Regions from separate parts of the Paenibacillus sp. 2TAF8 genome, predicted to be linked through region 2. Evidence: riboswitches for the same ligand, from Rfam matches in the RefSeq annotation. Region 2 holds a riboswitch; each other region holds the start of a gene.
What was found. Region 2 has a riboswitch for cyclic di-AMP ahead of AB4Z30_RS11890 (hypothetical protein). Riboswitches for the same ligand answer to the same signal wherever they lie in the genome.

Region 1 (7,967 bases), on a different contig from region 2:
CACAGGTACCTTTGGAATCCACTTTACTCCTCCAGCTGCCCCTGCCAGCGTATGCAGTTCTCCTGACCCACCTTCTTCGAACACTTCCTTGATAATAGCCAGATCCTCACTAATGGATGACTTGGCAGCACCATAACGTTCGGCAAATGTGGTGAGTGGAATCACCGTATGTGGTCTGGACAATAAGTATTGCGTCATTTCAACCAGCCTTGCACTTCGTTTTAACTTCTTCACAGAGATCCATCCTCACGATCACGGAACATCCAAATCCGAATAATTATTTAAAAATATACCACCTTTATACGTGTTTGTACATTATAAAAAGTGGGTTTACGTTAACAACCGTACCGCATAGACCTCTTTGCAGAACCCCCGAAGTCCGTTATAAATACGTGCCACTTTGGCTTCCTTGGACACAAGTCCGAATACCGTTGGTCCGCTGCCAGACATCAATACTCCGTCCGCTCCAAGACGAATCATTGCATCCTTGAGATGCTGCACTTCCGGATACAGCTTGAGCGTCACATCCTCCAAGACATTGCCCATCTGATTGCAGACCTCTGTAAAGGATTGATTGCGAATGGCTTGCTCCATTCTGGCTGCGCTTGGATGCCGAACAATCTTGTCGCTGCGAAAACGTCCGTATACATCTGCTGTGGACACATTGATTGGAGGTTTGGCTAAAATAACCCAGCATTGCGGCGGATTAGGCATCGGGGTTAACTTCTCCCCCCGCCCTGTTGCCAGTGCAGTGCCGCCTGTAATACAGAACGGAACATCCGAGCCCAGTTCTGCACCCAGCTCTTGCAACTCCTGATCCGGTATATTAAGCCGCCATAGACGGTTTAATCCGCGCAGTGTTGCTGCTGCATCACTGCTGCCACCAGCAAGACCGGCAGCAACCGGAATTTTTTTGTCCAGATGAATATGAACTCCTGTACGTACGTTGTACCGTTCCTTAATCAGTCTTGCCGCTTGAAACGCCAGGTTTTTCTCATCAAGCGGAATATAGCCAGCCTGGCTGGAGATTACAATCGTATCTCGTGGCAATTCTGACATTTCCAGTCGATCGGCAAGATCAACCATCGTCATGATCATTTCAACTTCATGAAATCCATCACTTCTTTTATGTAGAACATCCAACATCAAATTAATTTTAGCAGGCGCTTTTTCGTAAATTTTCAAGACGTTCACCCGTCCTCACCTTTTCCCTAAGACAACTTAACATATTATATCAAAATGGGGCTGTCAAGTCATTTGTATTCCTCATCTTATCGGGAAAAAGCGGGGTGATTCCTGCGAATTGCCCCGCTCTTCAATCTGGTAGAACCTGATTAAGATTTACGCGCTGCTTGCTCTGCCATTTGGATTGCCCGTTTCACCATGTTACCGGCATCCTTGGCTTTGATTCCGCCCCAGCCTTCCTGCTGAACGGTATCATAGAAGCCCAGATCCTTCGCCAGCTCATACTTCAGTTCTTCCGACATGACACTTCTTCTTCTCCGACTCATGAACCATCCTCCTCCAGATCTTATTCAAGACAAAATGAGTCCCTGCAATTCGGGATTGTTCACCCCCAAGTCCTGGTTCAACCTCCCCGCTTTAACAGAGAACTTTCCCCGGACCTGTTCAAATAGTATGCCGCCTGCATTCCTCAGTCATTCCTGTATATGTATGGTTTCGTCCTTATAAGAAACAGTAGCCGTACTCGGAGAATACAAAAAGCGATCCACCTAAGAGGTGAATCGCCCGTAAACCAATGCTTACGTCTCCATGTTGTAGGAATTAGTCTCACTGCCCGGGTCAAAGACCATGACTTCTACAGACTCCGTAAGTATATCCGCATAACTGTATGATACTCGCTTGAAGGTTTCTTGCTCTTCATCAAGCTTTACAATAAAAACAGAAGGGTACGTTTCTTCCAATACACCCGTACGCTCAATCGTCTTACGGCGGCCACCATTAGCCCGCAGCGTAATTTTCTGACCAATATGTGCATCGAGATTGCGTTTGATATCCAACAGCGTATTTTTAGCCATTGTGGACGTCCACCTCTTTTCTTGTCCATTATACTGTATTTTACAGTCACTGTCAAATCAAAGCTAAATATTATATCAGCACTAAAAAGTCGTTGTCAATGAATTTTTTCGCAAATAAAAAAAGCCCTCAAACGGGCTTTTCTGATTCGGGATTAAACCTTTAGATAACTTCATCATCATACTGCGGATGGATTCACCTTTAGTGTAGATAAATCATTAAGTCCCGGCAAACCAACTCGGTAGCTCCCCTTGGTTTCCACACCGCCTACACCTTGGATGCCGCTAATGGTGTTATTCAATACATCAGTCATATTGACGGTATCGCGAACAGACGTGAAGGAAGCCTTGGCAGCCACGTAAACCGGATCAAGCGCATGGATAAGAATTCGGCCTGGCGAACTGGCAAAGTTTGCACCGGCACGCAGCAGTGCCTCGAAGTGAGACTGACAGGCTCCGGCAATAATCGTCAGCGCATCCAGATGACGCTCGTATTGCCTTGCAACCTGAATGGCCGAGACAAAGTTTTGTGAATTTTTGTAGCTTCCCAGACTGTAAAGATCATAAGGCTGTCGTGTTTTTAGCACACCGTCATGACCCGTGATCACGACGATATCAGGACGGACTTTGGGCAGCAGGCGATACAACGTATCAGCCATGGCTGATTCATGTACATACTGTCCTTCCGCAGGAACACGAAGTTGCTCATACAGGTTCATACTTTTTTTCAAGTAATTTGGGTCACCATCCAGATGTAACACCTTGCCAGGCATTTCAAAATACGCCGGTTCCTGCTGAGCAGTCCATTCTTGCATCAGCCCTTCCCGGTTACGCTCTGCCTGCTCCATTCGGTTCTGCTGCAAACGTGAGAGCGTCTGATGGGCTTTAATGTGTGCCTGACGCGTTTTTGCGCTCTGTGGTTCGTAAGGAACCTGTATCAAATCGTCCACCGGGGAGTCTGCCAACAGCCGGAACTCGGTCCCTTTAATTACCGCAGCATCCGACTGTAGTCCTTCTACCCGGAAGGTCACATCGCCACCATATGACTTCCGAACGACCAAGTCTCCGATATTCATCACCATTATCACCTCTACCCTATCGTATGGGCAGAGACCCGGATTGGTTCATTGAAATTAAAGCTCGCCGCGAACCCCCGCTTCCCACATTACAGTACTTAAGGTCGCATATTCCTGCAGACTTAATGTTTCACCACGCCGTGAAGGCTGGATACCTGCCTTCTCCAGCAGTTGGTCCGCCTGTTCTCTGTTCTCCTTCGTGAAGAAGCGAGCTTTGAGATTGTTGGAGATCGTTTTTCTCCGCTGGGCAAAAGAAGCCTGTACAACCTCGAAATAATGCTTCTCGCTTGGGACCTCTACTGGCGGTTGCTCACGCACCTTCAGTTTAATTACCGCCGACTCTACATTCGGCTGTGGAATAAACACGGTAGGCGGAACCACACAGACCAGTTCTGGCATACTGTAATACTGCACGGCAATGCTTAGACTTCCATAATCCTTGGAACCTGGTGCGGCCGCCATACGCTCAGCCACTTCCTTCTGAATCATAACCACGATACTGTCTACCGGCAGCTTCTCTTCCAGTAGCTTCATCATGATTGGTGTCGTTACATAATAGGGTAAGTTTGCTACAACGCTGACTTTTTCGACCGAAGCAAAGTCCGTGGCAAACAGTTCAGCCAGATCCAGCTTGAGTACATCTCCATGATGAACACGCACATTAGGATAAGGCTCCATGACCTCCCCGAGAATCGGAATCAGGCGCTGGTCGATCTCTACGGCTGTAACAGGGCCTGCTACACGTGCGAGACGTTCTGTAAGCGCTCCGATACCCGGACCAATTTCCAGCGCACCCTTGGTCTCGTCCAAATCGGCTGCGCCCACGATTTTATTCAATATATTTTGATCGATCAAGAAGTTCTGGCCCAGACTTTTCTTGAAGGAGAATCCATGCTTTTGAATAATTTCTTTGGTACGTTTCGGTGTTGCTATTTCAATGGTTTGCTCCATGTCCTTCATATGCTCACAATCCTTCACGTTCAATTTGCGCTAATGCAGTGGAGAACTCTTCTCTTGTAATCTGGAATACACTCAATCGTTTGTGGAACTGTTTGCCGTTACAATACCCGATACCGAGTAAATTGCCCATCTCCATACGACGTGCGGCTGCCTGCGGATGTATGATCAATCCCGCTTCGATCAGATCCTCCCAATCAATTAGACTAGGTGCACCCTCATAGGATGTATGTACGCGAGCGAGTGCATGACGAATGGCTTCCGGTGAAGCATTCTCTACCCCGATATCCCCTTTACGCGTTGCGTCTGCCTCTGGAATGAAAGCATGCTTGCAGCCAGGCACCTTATTGGCGATAATTTTGCGAATACGCTCCCCTGCATGATCCGGGTCCGTCAGAATGATGACACCACGTCTCTCCTGAGCAAGTGCGATTCTTTTCAGAATACGCTGATTAATGGCAGAACCTCCGGTTTCAATCGTATCCGCTTCAACCGCTCGGCGAATTGCTACCGTGTCGTCACGACCCTCCACAACAATCACTTCTTTTATCATGTTCCGTTTCTTCCTTTCTAACGCAAAAAGAAGAGGAATATCCTCTTCTCTGCCAAACGGCGGAGGAGACTGAATTCAGACCCCTCCGCCGCATATTCCGCATGAATCATTCATGCACTATTTTATAGCATTCCCATTTCAAAGTAAAACGATTTTAGTTCGCTTCAGGCTTTACTGGACCAATCACATAGACCGTTTTGCCTTTTTTACGTCCGAAATTCAGGGCGTGCTTCACACTGTCGTAATAAACGTCGATTTTATTCCCTTTAATAGCACCACCTGTATCTTCCGCACGACGGAAGCCGAGGCCTTCGATGTATACCCACCAGCCGATTGGAATGACCTTGGGATCAACCGCAATGGTGCGCCCTTCCGTTACACGAGTACCGGAAGCTGTTTTTGTACCAATACCCGGCTCTTCAGAAGAGTAGGCAGTCATCGATACATTTTTCAAAACTTTAGAATACTTAAAAGAATTCCCGGAGACCGTAATCACCTTGCTGCCCGAGGCAGATGTTTTCTTCGAGTTCGTCGTTACTGCTGTTTTGGTGGTTGAAGTTTTGGCCGATACCAATTGAACTTCAGATTCCTTCACAACCGGCTTCGCCTTCGTACCTACAGCGATCACCTTATCTACACGATTGGCTGCGACCGTTTTACCCACCATCTTTTTGGAAACCAGTTCCCCGTCTTGAAATACCTTTTCGATATGCTGCACAATTGTGCCTTCCTTGCCTTTCACTACAACACGGTTATCCCCTTGGAACAAACTCGGGTCTGCCGTTTTCACAACCTTATAAGCAATCGGTTGTTTCACATCCACTGTATGCTTTGTTACACGCACTACACGAATCTTCATATCCGCTTTAATTGCGGTTCCGAGCGCTGGATACACTTTATCATGATTTGCAACTTCAATACCTGATTGCTGAATTACACCCTGTACCGATGAATCGGTTGTATAAAGAGTCTTGGTGTCTCCGTCTGCCGTGATTTTAACTGGAACGGCCCGCTCAATAACGATTCGGTCTCCGTCGGTAATTGCCCCGTTCATGGGCATGGATACCTTGTCGTGAGGGCTGACTGTGATTGATTGCTCCTCTAACATTTCCTGAAGCATTCCTGTACGAGTCTCTACCATCTGAGCTTTGCCGTCAATAACCAGTGATACCTGCTTCCCGGCCTGACCGTAAACGACTAACAAGATCATGATTGCAAGCGCAATTGAGAATATCGCGATCAATGCCATTTGACGCAAGTTCTCATGCTTCCACCGCAACGCGAAAGACTTACTGGATGATCGTGACTCATGGGTCTCTTCTGGTTGGAATATGCCCACTTCTCCGTCCTCCTTCATAGCCTCGCCGTCTAAAGTAATGCATGATGTCTTTGACGCGACTATACCAAATTTTCTACAGAACACAGATCAGAGATAATGACCGGTTCTGCACCATGAACCCCTCTTCGCAACATGATGTCATCCTCCTGAATACCTACCGTATGATGACAATATTTCTTTTATTCAAAACAAAAAAAGCCAAAGAAAGAGTGTAAGAGACCCTTTCGTGGCTTCCGAATAATTTTGAATATCGGAAATTCATGCACGAGGTTGCCTCTCTTTTTCCGCTTGCGAGGTTAGCTGTCGGGTTCGGGCGAAAGAGAGCCGCCCTATCTTAGGCCACCCGCTCATGGCGGATGCCCTTGAATTCACCCCGAGACCCAAAGAAGAAATCAAATACGGCTTCGCAGAACATTCCGCTGCTTTTGGGTCAGCGAACGATGCGCACCGGCTTAAATCACCGATGTTTAAGCCCTATTGGTTCCCCCGCTCTCCGATAACGGAGACTCAGCGAGATTGATTCATGAAAGTAATGTTGTTTAATCGGAAAGTGTCCCTTTGTTCATCCCCCGAACATCTGTCCAATTTTCCGCACAACAATTCACTGAAAAGATGATATCCTGTTTTGATGCATGTTGTAAAGCGTGGATCAAGTACGTTTTTCTAAATATTTGGTTAAAATATTGTAATATTCTTCAATTATTCGAGGCTAAGGGCAAATTACCTCTCTATAACTCCCTTTTTCACCTGATTTACTCGTTTTCTTACCGAATCCCAAAACGTTCCATGGCATTTTTGGTGGTTATTGCAGCAATTTCCTCCACCGAAATGCCTTTAATTTCCGCAGCTGCTTCGGCAACCAGACGTACATGCGCTGTCTCATTCCGTTTTCCACGATAAGGGTGGGGTGTCAGATACGGGGAGTCTGTTTCCAGGAAAAATCGATCCATCGGCACTTTGGCTAGCACCTCTTTAGGCTGTTTTGCATTCTTAAATGTGACGGGTCCGCCAAAGGACAAATGGAATCCTAAATCCAGACACATTTTCGCTGTTTCCCAGCTGCCTGAGAAGGAATGCATCACACCGCCGACCTCCCCAGCCTTCTCTTCACGCAAAATACGCACAATATCCTCATGAGCATCCCGATTATGGATAACAATGGGCATATTTAATTCACGTGCCAGAGCAATTTGTTGTCGTAATACGCGGTGCTGTACCTCCTTCGGCGAAGTGTCCCAATGATAGTCTAGACCAATTTCACCGATAGCTACCACTTTTTCATGTTTGCACAATGATGCAATCCATTCCAGGTCCCCCTCTTGCATCGTGATTGCATCCACCGGGTGCCACCCTACAGCTGCATGGATAAATTCATACGTTTCAGCCAATTTCAACGTTGTCGGAATGGTTTCCCGATTAAAGCCAATGTTGATCATACGAGTAACGCCTGCATCAATGGCCCGCTGGATCATGTCCTCTCGGTCTTCGTCGAATTGTGGTGCATCGAGATGTGTATGTGTGTCGAATAACATTCTCTTTATTTCTCCCTTCATGTCGAAAGTTAAATTTAGATTATTTCCTGTACTTGAATTCGAAAATTATTTTTTCCATCATAAATTGATTGGGACAAGCAATCATTTCAGTTGTTTTCATTTTCAATGCTCAAGCTACTATATATAGAAGAAAAATAAAAAGTCAAATCAACATCTTGCAAGAACAGGTGTGCGAAACTGTATATTTACTCACACAGATTACAAAATTATGTCGATCTACACATCCTCCCCATTAAAGCAGATTAATGTATCATGTAAAATAGCTCTCTTAGAAAGTCTTTTAGTATCAAAATGTTTCACCCGGCTGCATTACTCATGATTACAGAAAATAGGGGCGTATATAGGACGGTAATTCATGTAGGATAGCATCCACCTTATTTTGCGGATAGTACAGATGATGTTTGCCCAGATGAAGTCCGCTGATAGAACGCACAATATCAGAAACTTCTGATA
Region 2 (7,967 bases):
TAGAATACACGACACTGTGTACCATCTACCAGTTTCATCGTAAATTCGTACAATCCGTCTTTTTCGTTTTTGCTGGCTACTTGCAGTTGTGCAATGCTTGGTCTATAAGACATGGATATCACCTGTGAATTCAAATTTGGTTCATGCTAATGACACTGACACTTTCAGTACTAAATCATATTAAAGAAATTTCAGGTCGATGTCAACTCAGGTATGTCGATCAACCGAACAGAATATCCAGAATCGTACCGACTTGTCCTTGCTTCTTGCCTTTTAGCACATCCGGGTTAAAGACCTCCACATACCCGCAGGCCGTACAGCCCACAAACAAATAATGATTATGCTGAATATCAAACACCTTGCTGAGCCCTGCTCCTGACATGGAAACCTCCTTAATACTGCATTCGGTCCCCCGGCATTTGGTACATACAAATTTTCTCTCAATCATCTCTTCAATACTCATGGCCGTTCCCCCTTATGGAATATGTGGCATGAAGTGACTGTACTGTTATGTAAAAGAGTACGCGCTAAGACGAGGAAAATCCTCCCCTATAGTTAGATCAGGTTAATTTTGTGTCTAATCGTTCGGTTGGAAAACAAAACCCTGCTGAGCTACCAGCAGGGTTTGTGTGCTTGAACATAAGGTATTTACTAAATACCCCGCTTCTTTACTTCAAGCAGTGACTTGCAAAAAAACAGGTCAGGTTTTCGTATTTACTAAACTACATTCAAAACAACATCAATGTTACCACGTGTTGCTTTGGAATAAGGACAGAAGTCATGCGCCTTGCGAGCAAGATCCTCAGCTTGGCTGTGATCTACTCCCGGCATGCTCACATCCAGACGCACCGCCAGTTTGAATCCATCATCTGTAGCATCTTTGCCGATCGATACGTTGCTGGTTACAACGACGTTTTCCAATTTCACGCCTGCTTTACGAGCAACGTTAGCCAGAGCACTCTCGTAACACGCACCATATCCAGCTGCAAATAGTTGCTCAGGATTTGTGCCTTCTCCACCAGCGCCGCCCAATTCTTTCGGCATTTTCAGATCATGTTGCAGTACGCCGTCCGAAGAAGCCACCGAACCTGTACGTCCACCTTTTACCGTTGCTGTTGCTGTATATAAAGCTTCCATCAGAATCTCTCCTTCGCTACTAAAGTTTTATGTGCCTACAATTCATTTTAAACTTCTGGCTCGATTTGAAACGCAAGATTGTCCGCTTTATCAGCTTTTACATTTGACTGCATTTCATGCACAACCTGTAAAAGTCGTATCTTTTTACGAAATGGGTACGATATACAGAGGCACTTTAAAAATAAAAACCTTCGTCCATTTCTTTTCTTGTCCGAATACATAAAAGTTGCACTAGACAAAAATTATTGAGGGTGTACAATGTAAATGCGAACATAAAATTTTAGATATATGGAATGTCGTTTCATCACATTCATTTGTCGCAGTATTTGTGCCAGAGCACACCCTAAAACGAATTTCATTTCGGCTACAAGTCGACCACATCTTAATGTAAAGTCAGGTGATCCATGTATGAGTCAAAAGAATCCGTTCAACTCCACATCCGGCAAGTATTCCTCTGCAGCAGCAATGGCTCCTTCGCTGGGAGAAGCACACAGTTCCATGAAAGTACCCAAAAATGCAGCCTGGTGGAAAAAGTTCCTTGCCTTTGTCGGTCCAGGTTATCTTGTCGCTGTCGGTTATATGGACCCCGGCAACTGGGCTACTGGAATCGCAGGCGGCTCGAAATTTGGATACACCCTATTATCTGTCATTCTTATATCAAATATGATGGCCGTGGTGTTGCAAGCCCTCGCAGGCAAACTGGGCATTGTCACCGGACGAGATTTAGCACAAGCATGTCGTGAGCGTTTCAGTGCCCCCGTCGTTGTGATGTTATGGATCTTGTGTGAGCTTGCGATTGCCGCTACCGATCTGGCTGAGGTCATCGGCTCAGCAATTGCCCTTAAGTTACTGTTTAATATCCCCGTGTTATATGGGGTAATCATCACCGCAGTGGATGTGTTACTCATTCTTGTACTGCAAAATAAAGGCTTCCGTGCGCTGGAGATACTCGTTATCGTGCTAATGGCAACCATTGCTCTCTGTTTTGGCATCGACCTGTTTTTGGCGAAACCTGATATGGGCGGTGTTCTTCACGGATTCGTTCCTAGCACCGAAATTTTGCAGAACCCGGCCATGCTCTACATCGCCATTGGCATCATCGGAGCTACCGTTATGCCGCACAATCTGTATCTGCATTCATCCATCGTACAGACACGCCAGATTGAGCAAACGACTCAGGGCAAAAGAGAAGCTATTCGCTACACCACGATGGATTCAACCATTGCTTTGACGCTAGCTCTGTTCATTAACGCGGCCATCTTGATCGTATCTGCAGCTGTATTCCACAGCGCTGGCATGACACAGGTAGCAGAGATATCCGATGCCTATCATTTGCTAACTCCGTTGCTTGGCACAACCATTGCAAGTGTCCTGTTCGGTGTAGCTTTGCTCGCATCCGGTCAGAATTCTACCCTTACAGGCACGCTCGCAGGACAGATCGTTATGGAAGGATTCCTGAATATCCGTATCCCGGCTTGGCTGCGCAGACTGGTCACGCGTCTGATCGCCATCATCCCCGCTGTCATCGTCACTGCTATTGCCGGTGAGCGCGGCACAGAAGAGTTGCTGATCTTGAGTCAGGTCATCCTATCCCTGCAACTGCCATTTGCCGTCATACCGCTTGTGATGTTCACAAGTGACAAAAAACGTATGGGGGCTTTTGTCAATAAACTGTGGCTCAAAATCGTATCTTGGTCTATTGCCGTTATTATCGTAGTGCTGAATGTGTATTTGATTGTCCAGACCATTATTCAGTTCTAACTTAGAATGCCATTGAAAAGGCTGATGTGCCACGGTATCCTCATACCGGGCGCATCAGCCTTTTCATGCCTTTATTTTTAACCAGCTCCAGCCATTTATACCTTTAACTCGGGCCGGATCTAACCTCATGCTCATACAGATCCGCTCGTATCCCCATCAGCAATAAGTAATGGAAGCAATTCATCCAGAGACTCCACTGTCCAGTCTGCACGCTCGCCATCCGAAAGCTCTGGCTGGAACCTTCCGTACCCTTGCAAAATACGAATGGTGCGTAAGCCTAAACGACGTGCTGGCATAATATCATTATCGATTCGATCACCAATCATAACCGCTTCTTCGGGCGCGCATCCAGCCTGCTTCAGAGCAACCGCATACAACTCCGGATCAGGCTTGGACACCCCTTCTTCTGCCGAACAGGCGAGAACATGGACATATTTACGAAGTCCGTAGCTCTCCAGCCTTGCTTCAGTCCCGGGGCTCTGATTGGCAATAATACCAATACGATAGTGCTGCGAAAGCTGTTCAAGCACCTTGGTTGCAGAAGGAAAAGGTTGCTCCAATTCTTTATGGAATTTGAGCTTGTTCTGAATCTGAATGCGGTGATCTTCATCATGAATATATGTACGTATGGCTACTTTCATAGGCCACTGCTCATAATTACGGTAACAGGTAGCAAACAGTTCTCGTACCGCCTCGATCTTTACTGGATAGCCGTAATCATTAGCCTCACGAACGAACTGCCCAATAATATCATCTACTGGCTCCCATTCATCCACCAGCGTATCCCCCACATCAAAAAACAGCCACTTCAATCCGGCAATATCCGGCACGCTGATTCCTCCTCGTAAGCTACAGGTCGCCCCTCGCTTCTATACTACCGTACTGTTTCCATAAAAAAAAGAAGACCCACGACAAGCATGAGTCTCCTCAAATTCCGTTAGTCTATACCTGCAATTATAACAGGCGTCTTACCTTGGATCAATCTCAATCACAAGCTGCTCACTTCAGCTTGCGGTTTATTGCAACTATTGAGAAGAAAGCCGACTTCTCCATTCAACGAATATACAATTTTATCTGCTCCCATACCCCGATAAATCCCTTTAGGATGGCTCTGCTCGGTGATCACACACAAAGACTTCGATGTCCACGAGCGGCAAATCTGCAGGTAACGGCAGGTCAAATTCAGACTGTTTTCAAAAATAAATACATTTCCTACACTTCCCTGCGGCAAAAACCATTTCTCAGCCGCTGCCGTATTCATACGAATGACGTGTTCTACGCCAATCCGGCGAAGCTTGCGTTCCTCACCAGCACTGTTCGTCAGAACGGCAAAAGGCATTTTTTTGTACATCAGCAATTTAACAAATTTACGTCCGGCTTCGTTCGGTGCCGTTACCAAAATCATCTCTGTATCCATCATTCGTTCCTCCCTTGGCGTGAAAAGACAACAAAAAAGAAGCGTGGGGACCAAGGCCTCCGAAACGCTTCTTAAATAATCCATGGCATAAGCGCCATGAACCAGCGTGCGGTTTGTTGCCTCTCCCTTTAACGCTTACGAGGTTAGCTGACGGATTCGGACGCGAGAGTCGCCCTATTTCCAGCTGTCACCGGAAAATTCACCCCATAGATGACTGCTGCTGTAATACAGCACATCCTGTTGGTTCCCCCGTTTTCCATTCATTACGAATGGAAACTCAGCGATTAAAACATCGTTCGTACATCTTGAGTAAAAGATCGATCGATATTATCGTTTGTTTCGTTTTTCATGTACAATTTAATTAAAATTCAAATTACGATATGAATCATACACCCGTGCCATGATCATGTAAAGTGCACACAGATCACCGAATCGTCAGATTTCCGGCAATAATCATTAATAATAACGCTTACAATGAGGTTATACGCCATCCATCTCATCCAAGCTATCTAATTCTCAGCCGCACGAAAATTAATTCGTGTATTCCTCACCTATGCGGAACTCCGACTTAGCGAATGAACATAACAACGATAAACCAAAATAAGTTTTGCATTATTTAATTGCTTAAAATATAATAAATATATCAAGAATAATAGGATGGAGGCAATCCCCATGTCAGTCTATGATTTCAAAGTAAACACTCTCCGTGGACAAGAGATTGAAATGTCCCAATATCGCGGCAAAGTGTTGTTGATTGTGAATACCGCAAGTCAATGTGGTCTTACCCCTCAATTCAAAGGCTTGCAGGAACTGCAGGATAAATTCCAAGATGCTCCATTCGAAGTGCTTGGATTCCCAAGCAACCAGTTCGCGCAGGAGAAAGGCTCTTCCGATGATATTGCGGAGTTCTGCCAGATGAATTATGGCGTAAGCTTCCCTATGTTTGAGAAAATTGACGTCAATGGTTCCAGTGCTCATCCACTCTTCCAGCATATTTCTAAAGAAGCGCCAGGCTTGCTCGGCTCCAAAGCGATTAAATGGAATTTCACCAAATTCCTTGTCGATCAAGATGGTAAAGTTGTGAAGCGGTATGCCCCGCAGACCACTCCAGACAAAATTGAAGAAGATATTCAGAAACTGCTCAAATAAATCTATTTTTACAATTAATAAACAAACCATCCGGAAGCAATGAGGTCAGGATTTACTCCAATCTGCAGGATGGTTTTTTATATTTTTGATATACCATTCGGATAGCATCCATTCCACTCTTAATGTAGTCTAGATCTGTTTGCAAGGCTGCTATTGTTCATCTATATTGCCTATTTGTTCTTTTGTGCCCCATCAAGCCGTACGCCATGCCACTTAGGGTATGATGGCGAATATCAATAAAGACCATACTGATTTCTTCTCTCTCAGTAATAAGCGCTGTCTCAAAAGCCTTTAAAAACGAACATCGGTGAAGAGATTGAACACCGATACGTTCAAACGGGACCAAGCAGAGGTTTATCCTGCTTGGTCCCGTTTACGTTTTTCCGTCATTGTTGCTTTTTTGAGCTGATTGTGGGTAAGGCAAGGCCACCCGACTTCCAAGCTTACTTTTTGCAAGCCACGAAGCAGGAATCTTCGGAATCCTCGATTATTTTACCCAAGCACACTTTCAGGCTCGATCATTCGCCGAACCGACAGTGTGTATCCTTCTTCGCTACGCAGACGTTCTCTCATCTCGTTTTTTGCCGCATGTAGGTCAAGCTAAATGCAATTTCCCGGTCTCCCTGAGCCTTTGTGCATGTGCCCTTCAGGGGGCACTGGCTACAATCCTCACTCAGGTAATGACGTGTCAGAATCGGGTAGCCGCTCTCCTTCACCGTCCGACTTTCATACCGAAAATATAACGTCTGTCCAGCTGCACAAGTCCATGTATCTGACGTTTCGTTGTAAGTCCAGTTTCTCTTCTTTACCGATAGCTCGCTGAAAAGTCCTTGTTTTTTCCTTGTGATACGTTCCGTACTTCACGATCCCCTGAATGTTTTTCCCTTCAGATAACTGTAATTCTCCTCACTACCATCCCCGCATCAGCAATGACGGTCTTATAGCTTTAAAGACTTTCAAAATCATAAAAGAATAATTTATATTGCTGTACACCATATAAAGTTGGAGCGTCTACTACCATGTAAATAGTGGCCCCCGGAGGTACTGGTACAATATTCATAATATGACCCGAGCTTATTCCTGATGTATCTGCATACATTAGAGTAGAAAGATAACCATTGTTAAAATCATATTGAATTCCTAATCTGTTTGTTATGCTTCTGTCTTCACTGAGGCTTTCAATTCTAACAAATCGTGTTTTATCAGTAGTATTTGTCCACTTAAACCAGTCTTGGTCACTATTGTTCTGCAAGAATAGTGAATATTCAGCCCTATTGCTACCATTCGCAAAGATTAACGAAATAGCGTCATCCCTCGTATCTCCTATTCCTATCGCTGTAGGTGTTATCTCGCTAGCAAAAACTGATGATGACAGAGTTAGTAATAACATTGAAGTTAAAAGGACCGTAATCAACTTTCTAAGCCTCATTTTTATCCCATCCTTCTATCAAAATTTACAACCAATTCCATTATACAATAAATTTATATATAATGGTAGTTAATTAAGAATATAAAAAAAACGCCTTTTCTGGCGCAAGAATCGATTAATTTTGTCAGTAAATCACCTCAGTCTAAATAAAGATTTTCAGAGACAAGTTTGACCTGCAAAAATGTCCATATATGTTTAGTAAATAAATAAAAAAAGCCCTTGATCTACAAGGACTTTTCATATAATGCGGTCGAGAGGACTCGAACCTCCACGGGCATACGCCCACTACCCCCTCAAGATAGCGTGTCTGCCATTCCACCACGACCGCATGTCGTAAATTATCGGCAACAGAATTAATTATACCGGATTACCACGAAAAAGTAAAGCACTTTATTACTTTTTTCTCATCTTACAACGTTTTAACATTAAGCTATGCACTCCCCCTTTCTGGTTGCCTATAATCTGCACAAAATTCAGTCATATTTCCTTAGAAAGCACATATCATTAAATCTGATTCCTCAAAAAAGAGCTGTCATTTGAAAACAAATGATTTCATATTCACATCAGATAAAATGTTATATTAATTAACACAATAAACATGTTATATATAATAAATCTATTTTTTTGCGCAAAAGATTGACAAAACAAGGATAATTATGTGAATATATATATCATATAATTCGAATTCACACATAAAAATTAATTAAAACTAAAAACGCGTAATAAAACCTAACACAATAAACCACAGGAGGCGAAAGATCGTGAACCGTGGGAATAAGTTGCTCGATTACACCAAACTGCTTGACCCCTCTGTCCAGGTGGGAGGGTTCACCCATTTCTTTGGTATAGACGCCCACATCAAGGAAGGCACCATTCGGACAGCCGAAGACCTCGAATCATTTATGCGTTGCCAGCTACACCCAAGTCTCGTGCGACTCGAAGGAATGGCCATCAAGGGAATCTATGCCGCGACTGATCATAAGGATACTTGGAGAATTGCCTTAATCGACAAACTTGTGCACATACAACGGACCCCTCCTGAGTTGAGAGGGCAAGCAACAACCATAGGCAAAC
Region 3 (7,967 bases), on a different contig from region 2:
GTAAGGGGAGAACAAGGTTGAAATTAATAAGTCGTTATACCGTAATGCTGTTAACGTTCCTTCTTTTTCTTACGGCGGCTGCACCTGCGGCGCTGGCGAGTGGAACGACTGACAACAGCTCAGGCGGTAAAAAACTGGTGCTAGGGACAAGTGCCGATTTTGCACCGTATGAATTCCACAAAGTCATCAATGGCAAAGACGAAATCGTTGGATTTGATATTGCAATTGCCAAAGAAATTGCAGCGGATCTCGGAGCCGAGCTCGTTATTGAGGATATGGGTTTTGACGGACTACTACCCGCGCTTCAGAGTGGCCGTGTAGACTTGGTCGTCTCGGGCATGACACCGACGGATGAGCGTAAGCAAAGCATTGATTTCTCAGATACGTATTATAGATCCAAACAAGTGATTATGGTTCGCAATGTCGACAAGGACAAATATCCAGACATGAAAGCACTGGAAAATGTCAAAATCGGTGTGCAGAAGGGATCCATCCAAGAAACGATTGGACAAAAGATTCCAGGAGCAAAGCTAACTTCACTGGATAAAATCTCCGACATCGTGCTTCAACTGCAAACAAAACGTGTTGACGCAGCCATTGTCGAAGATACTGTAGCTGCTGGGTATCTGGATGACATTATCGGTCTTGCTGCAGCTGTTCCAGATGAAGAGCAGGCTGAGGCAGCTGTCGGGATTCGTAAGGGCAATACAGAGCTGTTAGCCTCTGTGAACAAAACCTTGGATCGCTTGAAAAGTGAAGATAAAATCAACCAAATGGTTACGGAAGCAAGTCTCCTGATGGCTGATAAAGTCAACAAGTCTCAAAATATTTTTCAACTGTTCTGGCAGTACAAAGGTTTATATGCGACAGGTATCGGTTACACACTCCTGCTGTCGGCTTTGGGTGTATTATTCGGAGTTATTATCGGGCTGATCATCTGCCTGTTCCGTCTTCATAATATGGCAATTCTCCGCTGGATTGGTACTACCTATGTTGAGGTGATCCGGGGTACGCCAATGCTGGTACAACTCATGATTATCTATTACGGGGTGTCCTTAACCTTTGGTATTAACTTCTCGGCACTTCAGGCAGGGATTATGACGCTTTCCATTAACAGTGGTGCGTATCTCGCCGAGATTTTCCGCGCCGGTATTCAAGGCGTTGATCGTGGTCAACTGGAAGCAGCTCGTTCACTTGGGATGGGCYGAGGCGCAGCGATGCGTTACATTATTCTGCCACAGGCCTTCAAGGCTGTTTTGCCAGCTATCGGTAACGAGTTCGTAACGATCATCAAAGAATCATCGATTATCTCGGTTATCGGTATGGTGGATATTATGTATCAGGCAAGTGTCGTTAAAAATCTCACATTCCAGGGTCTTAACCCGTTCATTATTGCAGCAGCGATATACTTTGTCATGACATTTATTTTGTCCAAGCTGCTCGGACGATTGGAAAGGAAGTTGGGTGCAAGTGATAGACGTTAGACAATTACACAAATCATATGGTAAAAATGATGTTCTGAAAGGCATTGACGTGACGATTGGCAAGGGTGAGGTCGTTGTAGTTATTGGTCCTTCGGGTTCGGGGAAAAGTACTTTTTTGCGCTGTCTTAACCTGCTGGAGCAGCCAACATCGGGACAGATCAATTTTGAAGGCGTGTCGATTACCGATCCCAAGCATAATATTAATGCTACGCGTGAGAAGATGGGCATGGTGTTCCAGCATTTTAACCTTTTCCCACATAAAACTGTTCAGCAAAACATTACGATTGCTCCAATCAAGGTGAAAAAGCAATCCACGGATGAAGCAAACAAAATAGCCGAGGATCTTCTAAAGACAGTTGGTTTGGCGGACAAAAAAGATGTATATCCCAATCAACTGTCAGGCGGACAAAAGCAACGGATTGCGATTGCAAGAGCACTCGCCATGCAGCCGCATGTTATGCTGTTTGACGAGCCAACATCAGCTCTTGACCCAGAGATGGTCGGAGAAGTGTTGGAAGTCATGAAACGGCTTGCCGAAGGCGGAATGACGATGGTTATTGTAACGCATGAGATGGGTTTCGCGCGTGAAGTGGGCGACCGGATTCTGTTTATGGATGGCGGGGTTATCGTCGAAGAAGGCACCCCTGATGAGGTGTTCGGAGCTCCGAAACATTCGCGTACACGAGACTTTCTTGCAAAGGTACTTTAATTCATCCAATCTTATATATAGAATCAAATGGATAACAGCGTTATCGGATCAAATAATCCGGTAACGCTATTTTGTTTTAGTATGATAGGTGATGTGGGAAAGTAACGTTTCTGTTACCTGATTATCATATCAAAACGCCAAATGGAAACATTTACTACAGCTTAAGGTTACAAAATTGTGATATATTCAAGTCTGCCGAAACTTCCGAAGCGGAAGTGCGGGGGACGTAACGATGCAGATAGGTTTATTTATTCGATAAACATACTGCTTGGGGTGAATTAGGAATACATATTGCTTCAACATGTCAAGTAAGCCTATAGGGTGGGCTCCTCCATCCGAATCCGACAACTAACTTCGCAGGCATCATGAGGGAGGAAGACCATGTATAACAAGAAACGTTTAGCCAAAACTGCCATCGCACTACTGACATCGATTTTATTCATTCAAGCCGTTCCAGCTCACGCGGATTCCGTTCATGTGGCCAAAGAAGGGGACACCTTCTTCACCTTATCCAAGCAATATGGCATTGATATGAACACATTAATCAAAACGAATAAAGACATTTCACCTTATAACATCTATGGTGGTCTGAAAATTACCATTCCGGGTAACGAAAATAAAGCCGTAGCAGCACCGGTTCAAGCGAAGTCGCAGGAAACGACGGTTACAACTGCAAGCCTTGACGTGAATCCGGATAATAAAGTGGTACAAGCTTGGGGTAAGACACTTGACTACAGCAAAACGCTGAATGTTAAAGCAACAGCATATTCCGCGGATGCTTCCGAAAATGGTGGATGGGGCCCTGTTGATTATTTTGGTAACCCGCTCGAATTGGGCACGATCGCAGTGGATCCAAAGGTAATTCCATTTGGAACAAAGGTATTGGTGACTGGCCATACACATCCAGGGTTGCCTAAACAGGCTTTCATAGCAACTGCTTTGGATGCAGGCAGCGCGATTAAGGGGAATCGCATCGACATCTTCATTCCTGGAAGCAAACAGTTTGTAAGTTCGTTTGGTTTTCAGGATATTGAATTGTACATTTTAAAATAAGGCTTAAACCCTCCCCTTAATGGATTTGGGTCATAAGTTGAGTGGAGTATTAACTTAAACAGGGTGTTCTTGCGTCATCATGGTAGGCATGATTCATGATGACGCAGAGGACACCCTGTTTTTCACTCAGTGTTTCTCTTTTGGCAGTTTAAGCATCTCGTCCAAGGTAACTAGTTCATACCCTCGGTTTCGCAATTCCTCAATAACCTCAGGCAACGCATCTACAGTACCTTTCAGGTTCGAACCTGTACCGCCGCCAGCATGTTGTAATACGATGGAACCGGGTTTCACTGCGCTGAGAATATTATGTTTTACCTTTTCCTTGGATAGTCCTTTCCAATCGAGAGAATCCACATTCCAATTCACGATGCTGTAATGCTGTTTTGCGGCCCACCGCAACTGCTCTTCGTTAATGTCCCCATACGGAGGGCGAATCATTTTGGGCGTATATCCTGTCAGACGGTGAATAATATCGCCGGTATGTAATATTTGTTTGCGAAAGGCAGTCATCGATAACTTGCTGAATTCAGGATGATTGTAGCTGTGATTGCCGACGATATGTCCTTCTTTCACCATACGTTTCACCAAGTCCGGGTGTTTCTCCGCACGACTGCCGACAACAAAAAAGGTAGCGCGAACCTTATATTTTTTTAATACATCAAGTACCTGCGGCGTAAATCTTGGATCAGGCACATCATCAAAAGTTAGCGCAACTTGCTTGGTTGAAGGGCCATTGGTTTTGAACGTATCCGCGTATTTCTGCCGAAGCTCGCCCAGAGTCAACTGTTCTTCTCTAACATCTGAGCCAGAAGCCGGTGTATCACTCGGGTTTGAAGAAGGTTCCTCCGATGAAGTAGCAGGCAGAGGAGAACCGGCTAAAGGAGCTGTATAAACCCCAGAACATATAATAGTAACAAGTGCGAGCATAACGAGGCGTATTCGCATGTTATCGGCCTCCTTTTTCCAAAATTGCGTTCTCTATGGTATGCCCGTTGCATGTTTCTTTTATGCGTGTGTGAGAAGTTTCATTGCATCATCAGGTCATGAAAGCCATAATTCCACCATATATAACATATAGAGAAGGATAGGTGGAGAGATGATGAGTACATATGATTTGAAATCCATTCGTTTAGAGGTTTTTAATGCAGGACAGGACAAGGTGTTTTTGGTTACGGGAGGTAAAGCTCATATTGGGGCTGTGGCTACATTCTATGTTGACCATGAGCGGGTTAGTGGAACGACGGTACATATCCCGGGGCATAAGGAACAAGAGCTATGTGAGCGGCTCGCCCGCAAAGCGGCTCTTCAATTGAAAGTGACGGTAACTGTTATTATGGGAATCCATTTTGACAGTATTACACGCATGCAGATCGATGAAATCGTGCAGACTGCAGAGAGACTTATGGATGAACAACTGAATAAAAAAGAGTGAATTAGAATCTTCTGCGTAACAAGCCAAAAGTTAAATGTCTGGATAAGTGAAATCTGAAGTGGTAATCCTCCTTATATTAGAGGTTGTCATCAAGTTTTAATTTTTTTTCGCAAAATTGAAACGAGTTGCAGGTTGCTGCGTATGTATCTTTATATACAATGCACTATCCACTGGGAGGAATAAACCAAATGTCCATTTTTAAAAGATTACGTGACCTTACAATGTCCAACATTAACGCGATTATCGACAAAGCTGAAGATCCAATCAAGATGACGGATCAATATATCCGTGACATGCAAGAAGATCTGGAAGATGCAGAGAAAGCAGTAGCTTCGCAAATCGCGATCGAGAAGAAGTTCAAGCAATTGTTCGAGGAACAGGAAGCACTTGTGAAGAAACGCGAAGAGCAGGCTCACACGGCAGCTCGTGCACAGAACATGGACCTTGCTCGCCGCGCTCTTGAAGAGAAAAAAGCAGCAGAAGAGAAAATGGTGGAATACAAAGCCAGTTACGATCAAAACAAAGCATCTGCAGACAATCTTCGTGGTAAGCTTGATGAGATGCGCAAACAATTGACTCAAATGAAAAATAAACGTGAAACGCTGGTTGCTCGTTATAATGCAGCTAAAGCACAAACGGAAATCAATAAAGCACTGAATGGATTTAGCGCGGACACCGCAAGCGCAGGCATGAAACGTATGGAAGAGAAGATGATGCAGATGGAAGCACAGGCGGAAGCAAGCAACGAAATGTCTTCCAAAGGCAAGTCGCTTGACGAAGAGTTCGAGAAGCTTGGTAAGGATGCGGCTGTTGAGGACGAACTTGCTGCTCTTATGAAACAGTACGAGAATAAAAACTAACACCTTGGCAGTCAGCAGGGTTAACCAGCGGAGGAGAACAATGTTTCTCCTTCGCTTTTAAATGCGAATCATGTTGATAAGTGGAGGCTGTGTAAATGGATTTGAATATTTTGGCGATGCTGGTCTGGACAGTTTCAGGTTCGGTTTTGCTCTTTGTACTGATGTATGTGGATTCACTCTTTACGAAATACAAGGACTTTGCTGAAGTCAAGGCTGGTAATATGGCGGTAACCACCCGGATGGTGATGAAGTTGTTTGCGCAAGGTTACGTGCTTGCAACATCCATCTCAACGGCAGGACATCTTGGAGAAGCGTTGCTCGTTTCTGTCGTATCTTTCATCATTTTATTGATTCTGGAAAGTGTGGTTCACTTTATGATTCGCAGATGGGCCACATTGGATCTGGATACGGGAATACAGCAAGGTAAGACAGGGTATGGATTGTTCTCCGGCGCTTTGCATATCGTAGGCGCCTTGATCATTGCAGCATGCCTGTAAGCCGATAAGATAAGGAACAGGAGTAATTGGCATGAGTGTATGGAAACGTATAAAAGGAATACTAACAAAGCCGGAGCCGCCCAAAGCGGAAAAAACGATGCTTCAGCTTGCTCCTGGTGATATCTGCGAAGTGTCTCTGGTCACTTATGAAGTCGTTGGCAGGGTGCAGAATCGAGCTCGTAATGCAGTTGTATTAACGCTACAGGACGGTAGTTTATTCCGATATTTACATGTGGAAGAGCGTGAGATCACACGTTACGCCCTGTATACTCCTATTGATGGGAGACTTGATGCGCCAGACGAGGTGCCTACCATTCTTGAACTGGATGATCATGTGTATCATTTGGAGGAAGAGTATGGAGGTATGGTGCAGACCGTCGGCAGAACACCTTATGGTCAGGCTGGTGAGCAACTGGTGTGGCAGTATCAATCGGATGATAACAAACTTCTTCGTGTGGAATGGCAAGACAGAAGATTTAACCTCTATGAAGGTGAGTCCATTCTTCCTGCGGATATCAAAGTGATTCGTTCGAACTAGGAGAGGTTCCAATGAAAAAACGCTTGGCACATGGATTAAAATTAATGCTGGTCCTCAGCCTTGTGATGTCTCTGTTGTCTGCGTGCGGTGCCGCTCCTTCCGTACAGGATACATATCCTCTTGAATCGGTAAGTGGTAGCGGTCAATCCACGTCTTATGTGTACCGGGCCGTAGATCGTACGGTTCCTGAAGTGGCAAAGGAACTGTCTGATCAACGAAAGCCGGATCAGATTTCGGCAGAAAGTACAGAGCGAATGTTTCTGGTGTATCAGGATCAATATTATCATCTACAACAAGATCCCAAGAAGCCAGAAGATACGCTCGTCGAAGTGGATTCCAAGGAATATGTACGTCAGAACTATAGCTCTTCCTTCTTACAAGGATATCTGACGGCAACCTTAATTGGAAATTTATTTGATACTTTTGGTGGACGCGGATCTGGAAACTATCGAGGATACACAGACAGGGATACGTACAAACCGAGTGCGGGTTCTTACCGTGCCCCAACGAGTAATGATAAAAAACTGGCTCCGCCTCTTACCGTTGAGCGGAAAGGCTCCATTACTCGGCGCGGTAGTGACAAGGACACAAGTGTTGGTTCTGGCGGCGGATTATTTGACCGTAAAAAGGAACAAAGCAGAGGAAGCATTGATCGCAACAAAAGTAGTGGTGGCTTGGGTGGTTTGTTTGATTCACCGAAAAAATCCTATAAAAAGCCAAAGACCAGGGTCGGTGGCGGCAGAATTATGAGGCGAAGATAACATCTCGCGAGCCTGGTAATTTCGATGTATGGAATGATCGTGATTTAAAGGATAATCATTATATACAGGACAAAATAACAGTAACAGGGTGAGACTGACGAATGTGTCAGTGAGCATCTTGTTACTGTTATTTTTTATGATTTACGAACGTGATGGGACTTACGAACACGAGGGATCGTAGAAGCAGGCTGTTTACGTATCCAGCGCAGGTATGGAATGATCCGTTCATCTGTCCGCAGAGATTGCAGATCGGTCAGTCCCAGCGTAACGAGATCCCGATTCGTAAATAACGAATGAATTTGTTTGTGGCAAGGAATACATAGATTGGCTGTGGGCATGAAGCTACCACCCATTTCCTTTGGTGTTAGATGATGAACCGTTGTCTCAACGGGTTCTCTCCCACATAACTCACATTGATGAATCATCGTGATCACCTCCCGTTATCGAATGCTATTATGTGCAGTGATAGGGTATTTCATGTTGCCTATTTTAGACCTGATCATAGTAATGAGAAGTCACAGTAACCATGTTGTTAATTCGGATGACCTTCTATCATGAACTCTTTTAGAGTGTGTAAGTTAAGATACATCCATTACCATATACATTTTTTCTGTTCTGATTCAGTGAGCAATC
Region 4 (7,967 bases), on a different contig from region 2:
CTTCATATCATTACCGACATCATCAATAATAATGGCCAGTCGATTGAGCTGAGAAGCAGTTGATGAAGTCGTCTCCGGTGATATGGCAGAAACTTCAGTTCCGCCTGTTCCAATGACTACACTTACGACACACAAGCAGATCCAAAATTGAAATCTCAGTGCACCCAGGCAGCCCTGTTTTCTTTTATTTCGCTTCATACCCTGCAACCCCCTCTAACGTGTTGTTCTCATTGTTTGATATCATGGGCACTTATATGTAAGCTGCCTTTCCCAATTCATTCTAGGACAACTGGAACACAAAAAAGCCTGCATCAAAGCAAGCTTTACATTCTGAATTTCCATAAGTTTTCCTACAATGGAACCCTTAACGTTTCAGTAAAATGATCCGCTTTTCAAAAATCAGAGGTTTCTCTCTTTCGTTCACGGTTTAATGCCCGAGCTAAACGCTCAATATACTTGGTTTGAATCAACTGACTTCTATCTGCCTCGGGAGCAACATGCTCTGAATGATCCCCCCCCCTTCTCCTTCTAAGTTGTTTCCCGCTCTGACATAAATTCCGAAGAAGGTCATTCTGCTATGAAAATAGCAATAATGTCATGAAAATATAAAAAATTACAAAGAACTGCAATATATCAGGTATTTTTAACAGGAATAATATAGTAGAATTTACAAAACAAAGATTTTTAGCCAAGTTATCCATTAAACACATTTCTACATTGAGAGGAAGTGATGCCCCACCCTTTTCGAAGCTATACCGAGGAATTTACATTTCTTGTCCAAGCTTACGCAAGTCAATTATACCGAGGAGAGTGAGCACATTGAAGTTGAATCTCAAATTTAAAAAATCAGTCAACATTATGTTAGCCTGCTTAACAGCACTACCATTGATGTTAACCCCAACGAACGTATCCGCAGCGAGTGACGCCAACATTAACTTATCCTCACAGAAACAAGTAATACGTGGCTTCGGCGGCATTAACCATCCCGCTTGGATTGGTGACTTAACGGCAGCACAACGTGAAACCGCTTTCGGAAATGATCAGAACCAACTGGGATTCTCCGTGCTCCGAATCTGGGTTGACCCGGATCGGAATAACTGGTCTCGTGAATTGGCTACAGCCAAACGTGCGATTGAAAAGGGAGCTATCGTGTTTGCATCGCCTTGGAATCCTCCAAGCAGCATGGTTGAAACGTTTAATCGAAACGGTGATCCCAATGCAAAACGATTACGGTATGACAAATACGCTGCTTATGCGCAACATCTGAATGATTTTGTAACTTATATGAAAAATAACGGCGTGAACCTGTATGCCATTTCCGTTCAAAACGAGCCGGATTACGCTCATGAATGGACTTGGTGGACACCGCAAGAGATTCTTCGTTTCATGAAAGAAAATGCAGGTAGCATTCAAGGTGCCAAAGTCATGGCTCCAGAATCCTTCCAATACTTGAAAAACATATCCGACCCAATCCTGAATGATTCACAGGCACTTGCTAACATGGACATTCTGGGAGCACATTTGTATGGAACACAGTTCAACAATTTTGCCTATCCTCTTTTCAAACAGAAGGGCGCTGGCAAAGAGCTTTGGATGACTGAAGTATATTATCCGAACAGTGACAACAATTCCGCTGACCGCTGGCCGGAAGCGCTCGACATCTCCTACCACATGCACAATGCAATGGTGGAGGGCGACTTTCAAGCCTATGTATGGTGGTATATCCGCAGATCATATGGACCAATGAAGGAAGACGGTACGATCAGTAAGCGCGGATACAATATGGCTCATTTCTCTAAATTCATTCGCCCAGGCTATGTCAGAGTAGATGCTTCCAAAAACCCGGATACAAACACTTTCGTTTCTGCGTACAAAGGCAATAACCGAGTGGTTATCGTAGCGATTAACCGCGGTACATCTGCTGTTAACCAAAAATTTGTGTTGCAGAACGGCAATGCTTCCAGCGTATCTTCTTGGGTAACAGACGCTAGTCGGAACCTGGCTAGTCAACCTGCAATTAATGTCTCTAACCGTGCGTTTACCGCACAGCTCCCAGCACGAAGTGTAACCACTTTCGTAGCTAATCTATCGGGTACGAACTTTATCTCTGAAGAGGACATTGCGTCCGAATTTGAGATTGAACTTCCATTGACAGACATGGAGACTAACGTTGAAACAGATGTTACACCTGCTGTTGAACCTACCGTTGAACCCACTGCCGAACCTGTGAATCAATAAGAATTAAGCAATAAGCCCTCTTTTCAGAACCTTGCCCAATGTTGGCATGGAAGGAACTGAGGGCTTTTTTAATCAAGAAAAGAAATTATAAGTCTACTCAGAAAAATAAAAAAGGTTCCTTCAGAAATTAATCTGAGGAACCTTTTTATGCGATGCGGTCGAGAGGACTCGAACCTCCACGGGGGGTTAGCCCACACGGACCTGAACCGTGCGCGTCTGCCAATTCCGCCACGACCGCATATATTGTGTCTCTCCGATTATTATCGGCGACAAGAAATAATATACCATGCGCAGTTTAACATGTCAACACACATATCTATCCATCACAAATCAGTGCGAATCAGATATGTAACCGATTCGCACTGATCAGGCCTGCTATAGATTAAACTTATATTTCAGGCACCAGTGGACTTATTAGAATATCCAGTCAAAAAGAGAACTTTCTAAAGCTTGGAAGGCCAGTTGCCGTACCATGCATAACCGCCTCTTCTTTCCTTTTCAATATCGCTCAGCTTATATTTCACAACGCCATCACGTCCCACAAAGATCGGTTTGTCTGTACCGAGTTCATAGAAACGGGCCCAGATCGGTGATGCACTGGAATCAGCAATAATTCGGCTATCCCCATTCGCTCTCTCATACCGATATCCTGTAATTTTCACTTTGTTAAACCAGGCTTCGGCACCTTTGATGGATGCAGTGATTCTTGAATTAGCCGGTCTCGTTTTCAGAAACTTCACAATGTTTACGCTCTCACCTGCCGTTAATGAAGGCACTTCATAGATTCTGGCCCCGGCTGGTCTCAGTGAACTGGAATCATGTTGTTGTCCCCATGCCGTTAACTTCCCACCCGATACTACCTGGGTATTCAGGATGGCATCCACTCCTTTGGAAACGGCATTTTTACTGCGATTTGCGAGAGAACTGTCGATAAAGGAAAAGATCCCCTTACGTCCTGCGACTTCATCCAGCATGTACAATACATTAATCATCGCGTCATCATTATAGGTTATATGTTTATGATAGCCGGAGCTTTGATAGACTTGAGGCCAACCGCCATTGGAGTACTGCATGTTAAGCAAAAAGTTGATGCCTTTGATCGCTGCAGCCGAGTATCGCGGGTCATTTGTTTTTTTGAACTCACTTGCTAGTCTTCTGATTTCTGAGTATGTAGCTTTGTTATCGATCGTTGATTTGGCCCATTCACCTGACGTCTGACTGTAATCTTTTCTCCAGCCTCCATCCGGGCGCTGATTTTTTAAAATATCGGACAGACTYGCTGTTGTACCGGAAGCATCAGCTGCCGATACGGTTGGTACAGGAAGGACAGCCATTCCTGCTGCGGAGAATACCATGGAACATGCCAGTACAAATGTTACTAATTTTTTTGCTTTCACAAGACAACACACTCCCCAATTCACAAATTTGATTAATCAACCAAACAAATTCCAATGAAAACAATTTAAATACAAATTTTGTATTTATTAATTGTATGATATGCAATAAATAAACTTTTGTCAATATATGCAACAAAACGCAAAACTTCTCTTTATTTTAACATATAGGAATAACACTTTTAGCTCTTGACAAACTTGTTTAATATCCAGGTCTCTCTCTGATGAAACATTAATGACTTTTTTGTAATCTTTACCCCCTCTTTTAAACATTATTATGACGAAAAATGATAATTCCGCTAACATTGACGCTAAATGAAGTGCTTTAAACAGGTTTGACAATTACGCATTTATGCAATATAGTTTCAAATAGTTACAAAAACTTAATTATTCATTTGCCGAGTTTCAGGATTGAAAACGGGGGAACCATTTTGGGTGAATTATTCTTATACATAGGAAATATAGGGAACCTTCTACCGAACCCTTAGCTAACTCCGTAGGCATCGAAGGGAGAACATTGATTTTGAAAAAACTGATCATTTCCATTTTTGGAGCTGCTGTACTATTTACATCCGGGGCAACAAGCACAGAGGCAAGCACAATTAATACGGTGGTTAATAATATGACAGGCATCCCGTACAAATGGGGCGGCACAACTATGGCTGGCTTCGATTGTTCCGGGTTTATGAGATATCTTTTTAACAAATACAGCATTGAATTGCCGCGTACGTCGCAACAACAAGCGAAAGCAGGGACACCCGTCTCCAAAGCTACGATTCGCACAGGAGATCTGGTCTTCTTCAACACAACAGGTAAAGGCATCTCACACACAGGAGTATACATAGGCGGAGGTCAATTCGCACATGCTTCCAGTAGCAAAGGTGTCAGCATCACCAAGTTGTCCAATCCGTATTTTAATGACCGTTATGTAACCGCAAGACGAGTGACAGGACAATTTATGTATAACAAGATGTTGGGAAAACTCTAAGCAGACATCTAGTCAGTCCCACTCCACTTCGATATAAAATGTAACAATAAATAGGAGGCTCCGGTTTGTTCCGGAACCTCCTTTTCGATGTAGACATTAAAACTAATGCAGTGCCTTCTGAACACGCATGGCTCCCTGTGACAGGGCATGTCCGCCTCCTACTGCTCCAGCGACAGCCACGGTCTCCATAATTTCCTGATCAGTCGCACCTTTGGAGCGAGCTTCCTCTACATGGTAAAACGTGCACACTTCGTTATTAGCGAACAACCCAATACCCAATGCAATTAACTGCTTCGTTTTGGCATCAAGCACACCAGGCTGGAAGCATTCTCCCGTAAACTCATGATATGATTTCACCACGTCTGGGAGAACATCACTTAATGCACCAATCTGATCCTTATAAGCATGAACTTTATCATTCATCAATGTCATAGCTTTAAGCACACCCTCTCGGCTGTAAATACAGCGAATTTTTCCACTCTCACTGTATTTATCTTCTCTCGCGTGTGTCGCAAATATGCTAAGCCTAGGTGGTAAATCCAAACATTTTGTTTTGAAGAAATACGCTTTAGTAAAGAAAGCATGCCGTTAAGCAAGCACTCATGTCATTTATTCACTGAGGGCACTTTGACGCGGCTCACTGAACAGCTGATAACGGTATGACCGATCCAGCTTCACAACACGGCGATTCTGCCTGCGGATCAACACTTGTTCATCATCCCAAGCTACCACGATGCCCGTTACATCGTTAGACTCAAGCTCATCGCGAACCACTCTTACCTTTTCCCCTGACAATCGCAGGGCATCCAACTCTGTATCACTAATCATGTCCATACTCCTATATTCAAATTACTTACAAAAAGAGACCTAAATGAAAGATCATTTAGGTCTCACGTGACTGTATTGGACTGTCATGTCATTCGAAAAAAATGTCCCGACTGAGAGTTACCGCTGCGCGTGCTCTTTGCTGTCGTTCTTCTCGAACCAAAAATCAAGCACTTTGGCGGACATCACACGTTCTTCAAGGTACTCCACTTGGTGCGGTGTAAATTGTTCTTTCCAAGAGAAGGACAACTCTTCACACAAGCCTACAATCGTCAGTAATTCTGACCAGGCAACATAGCGTTTGTACCAGAAAAATTGAGGATGTTCAATCATATAGGGATAAAGGTCATCGAATTCCGTATGTTTACAATCCAGGGCACGTTCAAAATGAACTTTCGATTCCGCCAGCTTATCAATGAAAAATTGGTCTGTTGCCGGTTGGTTCCCCATGGTGTTGCCTCCTCTCCCTAACATAAACTCATTATAAAGGAAATCGGCGTCCATGCAAAGTCATAGTTCAAAAATTAGGCCCTATTTCCTTCAAAATGTCATATTTCATTATCGTCGAATTGCACGGTGCCATGATTCAGTGAACGAATACGGACAAGCGCCTCAACTGGAATCCCTTGCTCCCGGATCGTGCGGGCACCAGCCTGGAAGCACTTCTCGACCACCACACCAAATCCCACAAGCTCTGCACCGGAACGCTCGATAATTTTGATGACACCGCGGGCAGCGTCTCCGTTCGCAATAATATCATCAATGAACAAAATGCGGTCATTCTCATGAATGAATTCGCGAGATACCATAATATCCGTTACGATCCCTTTCGTAAAGGATGGTACACGCTCGCAGTAGGCATCAGGATCGGCCAGAAGCGTTTTTTTGCGGCGGGCAAATACCAGAGGTACCCCCAGTTCATGTGCTGCGGCAAAAGCAACCGGAATCCCTGAAGATTCAACCGTAATCACCCGCGTCACTCCACTCTCGCGAAAGCGTGCAGCAAATTCTCGTCCCATCTCCATCGTTAATGCAGGATCAATCTGATGGTTCAATAGACCATCCAACTTCAATACCTGATCGGAAATGACGACACCTTCTTGTAAAATTCGTTGTTTTAATACGTCCATGATTTGACCTCCCAAGCCTATCCTATGAGGTTTAAAGTATCATATATCCAGCTACAAGTTCAAGCGAAATCAACCACAAGGCCATAGAACCCGAAAATTCAGACTCGTTGGCCGATCCTGCAGTCATGACTTTCATTGGTCAAGCATAACTTGTACTATGGTACCCGCATGTCCAACAATCCCGGGACCTGAAAGGGGAAACACATGAAACAGGTATTCCGGGTGCTACAGATTGCATTCACATACATTGGAACCGTGGTAGGGGCCGGCTTCGCCACTGGACAGGAAATATTGCAATTTTTTACCCAGTATGGCAAGTGGGCCACAATCACCATCGCTTTGTCCACCATGCTTTTTGTCTGGCTCGGAACCAAAATGATGCTTATCGCTCATGATACCCGCTCGCGTTCCTATGAGGATCTCAACAAACATCTGTTTGGCCATAAAGCTGGAAAATGGATCACATGGATCACTCTTATTGTTCTGATCGGAGTAAACAGCGTCATGCTCGCGGGAGCAGGCTCTGTTTTTATGGAACATCTGGGTTTACATTACCAAACAGGTTTGATCATTACTTTGATTGGTACATACCTTCTTCTGGGACGCGGAATGCAAGCTATTCTGCAAATGAACAGTATTGTTGTGCCCATGATGCTCCTGTTGTCCCTGCTTATGATTTTCAGTACGCTCCATCATCCAGGTGTATTTCGTTTTGTCACACTAACAACAGATAGCAATCCTTTTCAGGTATGGATCTCCCCGTTGCTTTACACCGCATTTAATCTTGCGCTCGCTCAAGCGGTACTTGTCCCTGTAGGCAATCAAATTCGTCATCGCAATACATTAAAATGGGGCGGAATTCTAGGCGGGATTGGCGTAGGTTTTATGCTGATGGCAGCCCATTTTGCAATGTCGGCCCAGATGCCAGGCATCATACAGTTTGAAATACCGATGGGAAGTATCGCTTTTCAACTAGGATGGATTGTACAGTCTGTATATGTCACACTCATTTTCATGGAAATATTCACAACGTTTGTGGCCGACATCTATGGCATGACTTTGCAGCTTCGACAACATGTCGATGTTCATCCCCGGTTAATTACACTGATTATCATGATGTTGTGTTACTCGTTCAGCCAATTTGGCTTCAGCTCCCTTCTTTCCGTTCTTTATCCCATTTTCGGATGTATGGCACTCTTTTGGGCGGGTAAACTCTTAATCGATCGCTGGGGCACATTTCGGGGTCGGAATAACATATAATAGACTCCTCATAACTAGGGGTAACGCATATTAGACATGCTTGAAATGGGCTGCCCTTTGTCTTTCAATTACGTTTCGTTTTAGGGCGTGTCTTGAAACCTGTTGAGTGGGGTTGTTGTGTTACAATATCAA

Region 1: another riboswitch for cyclic di-AMP. It lies ahead of AB4Z30_RS26165 (ubiquitin-like domain-containing protein); the one in region 2 lies ahead of AB4Z30_RS11890 (hypothetical protein).
Region 3: another riboswitch for cyclic di-AMP. It lies ahead of AB4Z30_RS14385 (3D domain-containing protein); the one in region 2 lies ahead of AB4Z30_RS11890 (hypothetical protein).
Region 4: another riboswitch for cyclic di-AMP. It lies ahead of AB4Z30_RS22700 (C40 family peptidase); the one in region 2 lies ahead of AB4Z30_RS11890 (hypothetical protein).

What each region holds. Positions count from the first base shown of each region.
Region 1 is NZ_JBFRFN010000027.1:47,223-55,189, forward strand. Features, by position in the region: gene purR (pur operon repressor) at 1-234, opposite strand, end outside; gene ispE (4-(cytidine 5'-diphospho)-2-C-methyl-D-erythritol kinase) at 331-1,185, opposite strand; gene AB4Z30_RS26140 (small, acid-soluble spore protein, alpha/beta type) at 1,335-1,511, opposite strand; gene veg (biofilm formation stimulator Veg) at 1,764-2,039, opposite strand; gene yabG (sporulation peptidase YabG) at 2,216-3,112, opposite strand; gene rsmA (16S rRNA (adenine(1518)-N(6)/adenine(1519)-N(6))-dimethyltransferase RsmA) at 3,170-4,072, opposite strand; gene rnmV (ribonuclease M5) at 4,077-4,622, opposite strand; gene AB4Z30_RS26165 (ubiquitin-like domain-containing protein) at 4,777-5,961, opposite strand; cyclic di-AMP (ydaO/yuaA leader) riboswitch at 6,231-6,484, opposite strand; gene AB4Z30_RS26170 (TatD family hydrolase) at 6,726-7,493, opposite strand; gene AB4Z30_RS26175 (HD domain-containing protein) at 7,834-7,967, opposite strand, start outside.
Region 2 is NZ_JBFRFN010000006.1:391,025-398,991, reverse strand. Features, by position in the region: gene AB4Z30_RS11915 (hypothetical protein) at 1-113, opposite strand, end outside; gene AB4Z30_RS11910 (zinc ribbon domain-containing protein) at 221-463, opposite strand; gene AB4Z30_RS11905 (organic hydroperoxide resistance protein) at 718-1,137, opposite strand; gene AB4Z30_RS11900 (Nramp family divalent metal transporter) at 1,603-2,898, shown strand; gene AB4Z30_RS11895 (HAD family hydrolase) at 3,030-3,728, opposite strand; gene AB4Z30_RS11890 (hypothetical protein) at 3,887-4,318, opposite strand; cyclic di-AMP (ydaO/yuaA leader) riboswitch at 4,433-4,608, opposite strand; gene AB4Z30_RS11885 (glutathione peroxidase) at 4,988-5,464, shown strand; partial or broken gene AB4Z30_RS11880 (transposase) at 5,819-6,401, opposite strand; gene AB4Z30_RS11875 (hypothetical protein) at 6,411-6,893, opposite strand; tRNA gene AB4Z30_RS11870 (tRNA-Leu) at 7,139-7,221, opposite strand; gene AB4Z30_RS11865 (urease accessory protein UreF) at 7,655-7,967, shown strand, end outside.
Region 3 is NZ_JBFRFN010000008.1:177,493-185,459, reverse strand. Features, by position in the region: gene AB4Z30_RS14395 (ABC transporter substrate-binding protein/permease) at 45-1,484, shown strand; gene AB4Z30_RS14390 (amino acid ABC transporter ATP-binding protein) at 1,471-2,193, shown strand; cyclic di-AMP (ydaO/yuaA leader) riboswitch at 2,377-2,572, shown strand; gene AB4Z30_RS14385 (3D domain-containing protein) at 2,575-3,246, shown strand; gene AB4Z30_RS14380 (polysaccharide deacetylase family protein) at 3,373-4,191, opposite strand; gene AB4Z30_RS14375 (hypothetical protein) at 4,343-4,678, shown strand; gene AB4Z30_RS14370 (PspA/IM30 family protein) at 4,867-5,538, shown strand; gene AB4Z30_RS14365 (DUF350 domain-containing protein) at 5,634-6,035, shown strand; gene AB4Z30_RS14360 (DUF4178 domain-containing protein) at 6,067-6,573, shown strand; gene AB4Z30_RS14355 (DUF4247 domain-containing protein) at 6,585-7,334, shown strand; gene AB4Z30_RS14350 (HNH endonuclease) at 7,469-7,759, opposite strand.
Region 4 is NZ_JBFRFN010000018.1:104,085-112,051, forward strand. Features, by position in the region: gene AB4Z30_RS22680 (divergent polysaccharide deacetylase family protein) at 1-198, opposite strand, end outside; partial or broken gene AB4Z30_RS22685 (carbohydrate-binding protein) at 859-2,085, shown strand; tRNA gene AB4Z30_RS22690 (tRNA-Leu) at 2,392-2,476, opposite strand; gene pelA (pectate lyase) at 2,682-3,635, opposite strand; cyclic di-AMP (ydaO/yuaA leader) riboswitch at 4,019-4,150, shown strand; gene AB4Z30_RS22700 (C40 family peptidase) at 4,156-4,620, shown strand; gene AB4Z30_RS22705 (carboxymuconolactone decarboxylase family protein) at 4,723-5,052, opposite strand; gene AB4Z30_RS22710 (hypothetical protein) at 5,230-5,448, opposite strand; gene AB4Z30_RS22715 (hypothetical protein) at 5,566-5,895, opposite strand; gene AB4Z30_RS22720 (xanthine phosphoribosyltransferase) at 5,994-6,575, opposite strand; gene AB4Z30_RS22725 (YkvI family membrane protein) at 6,780-7,835, shown strand.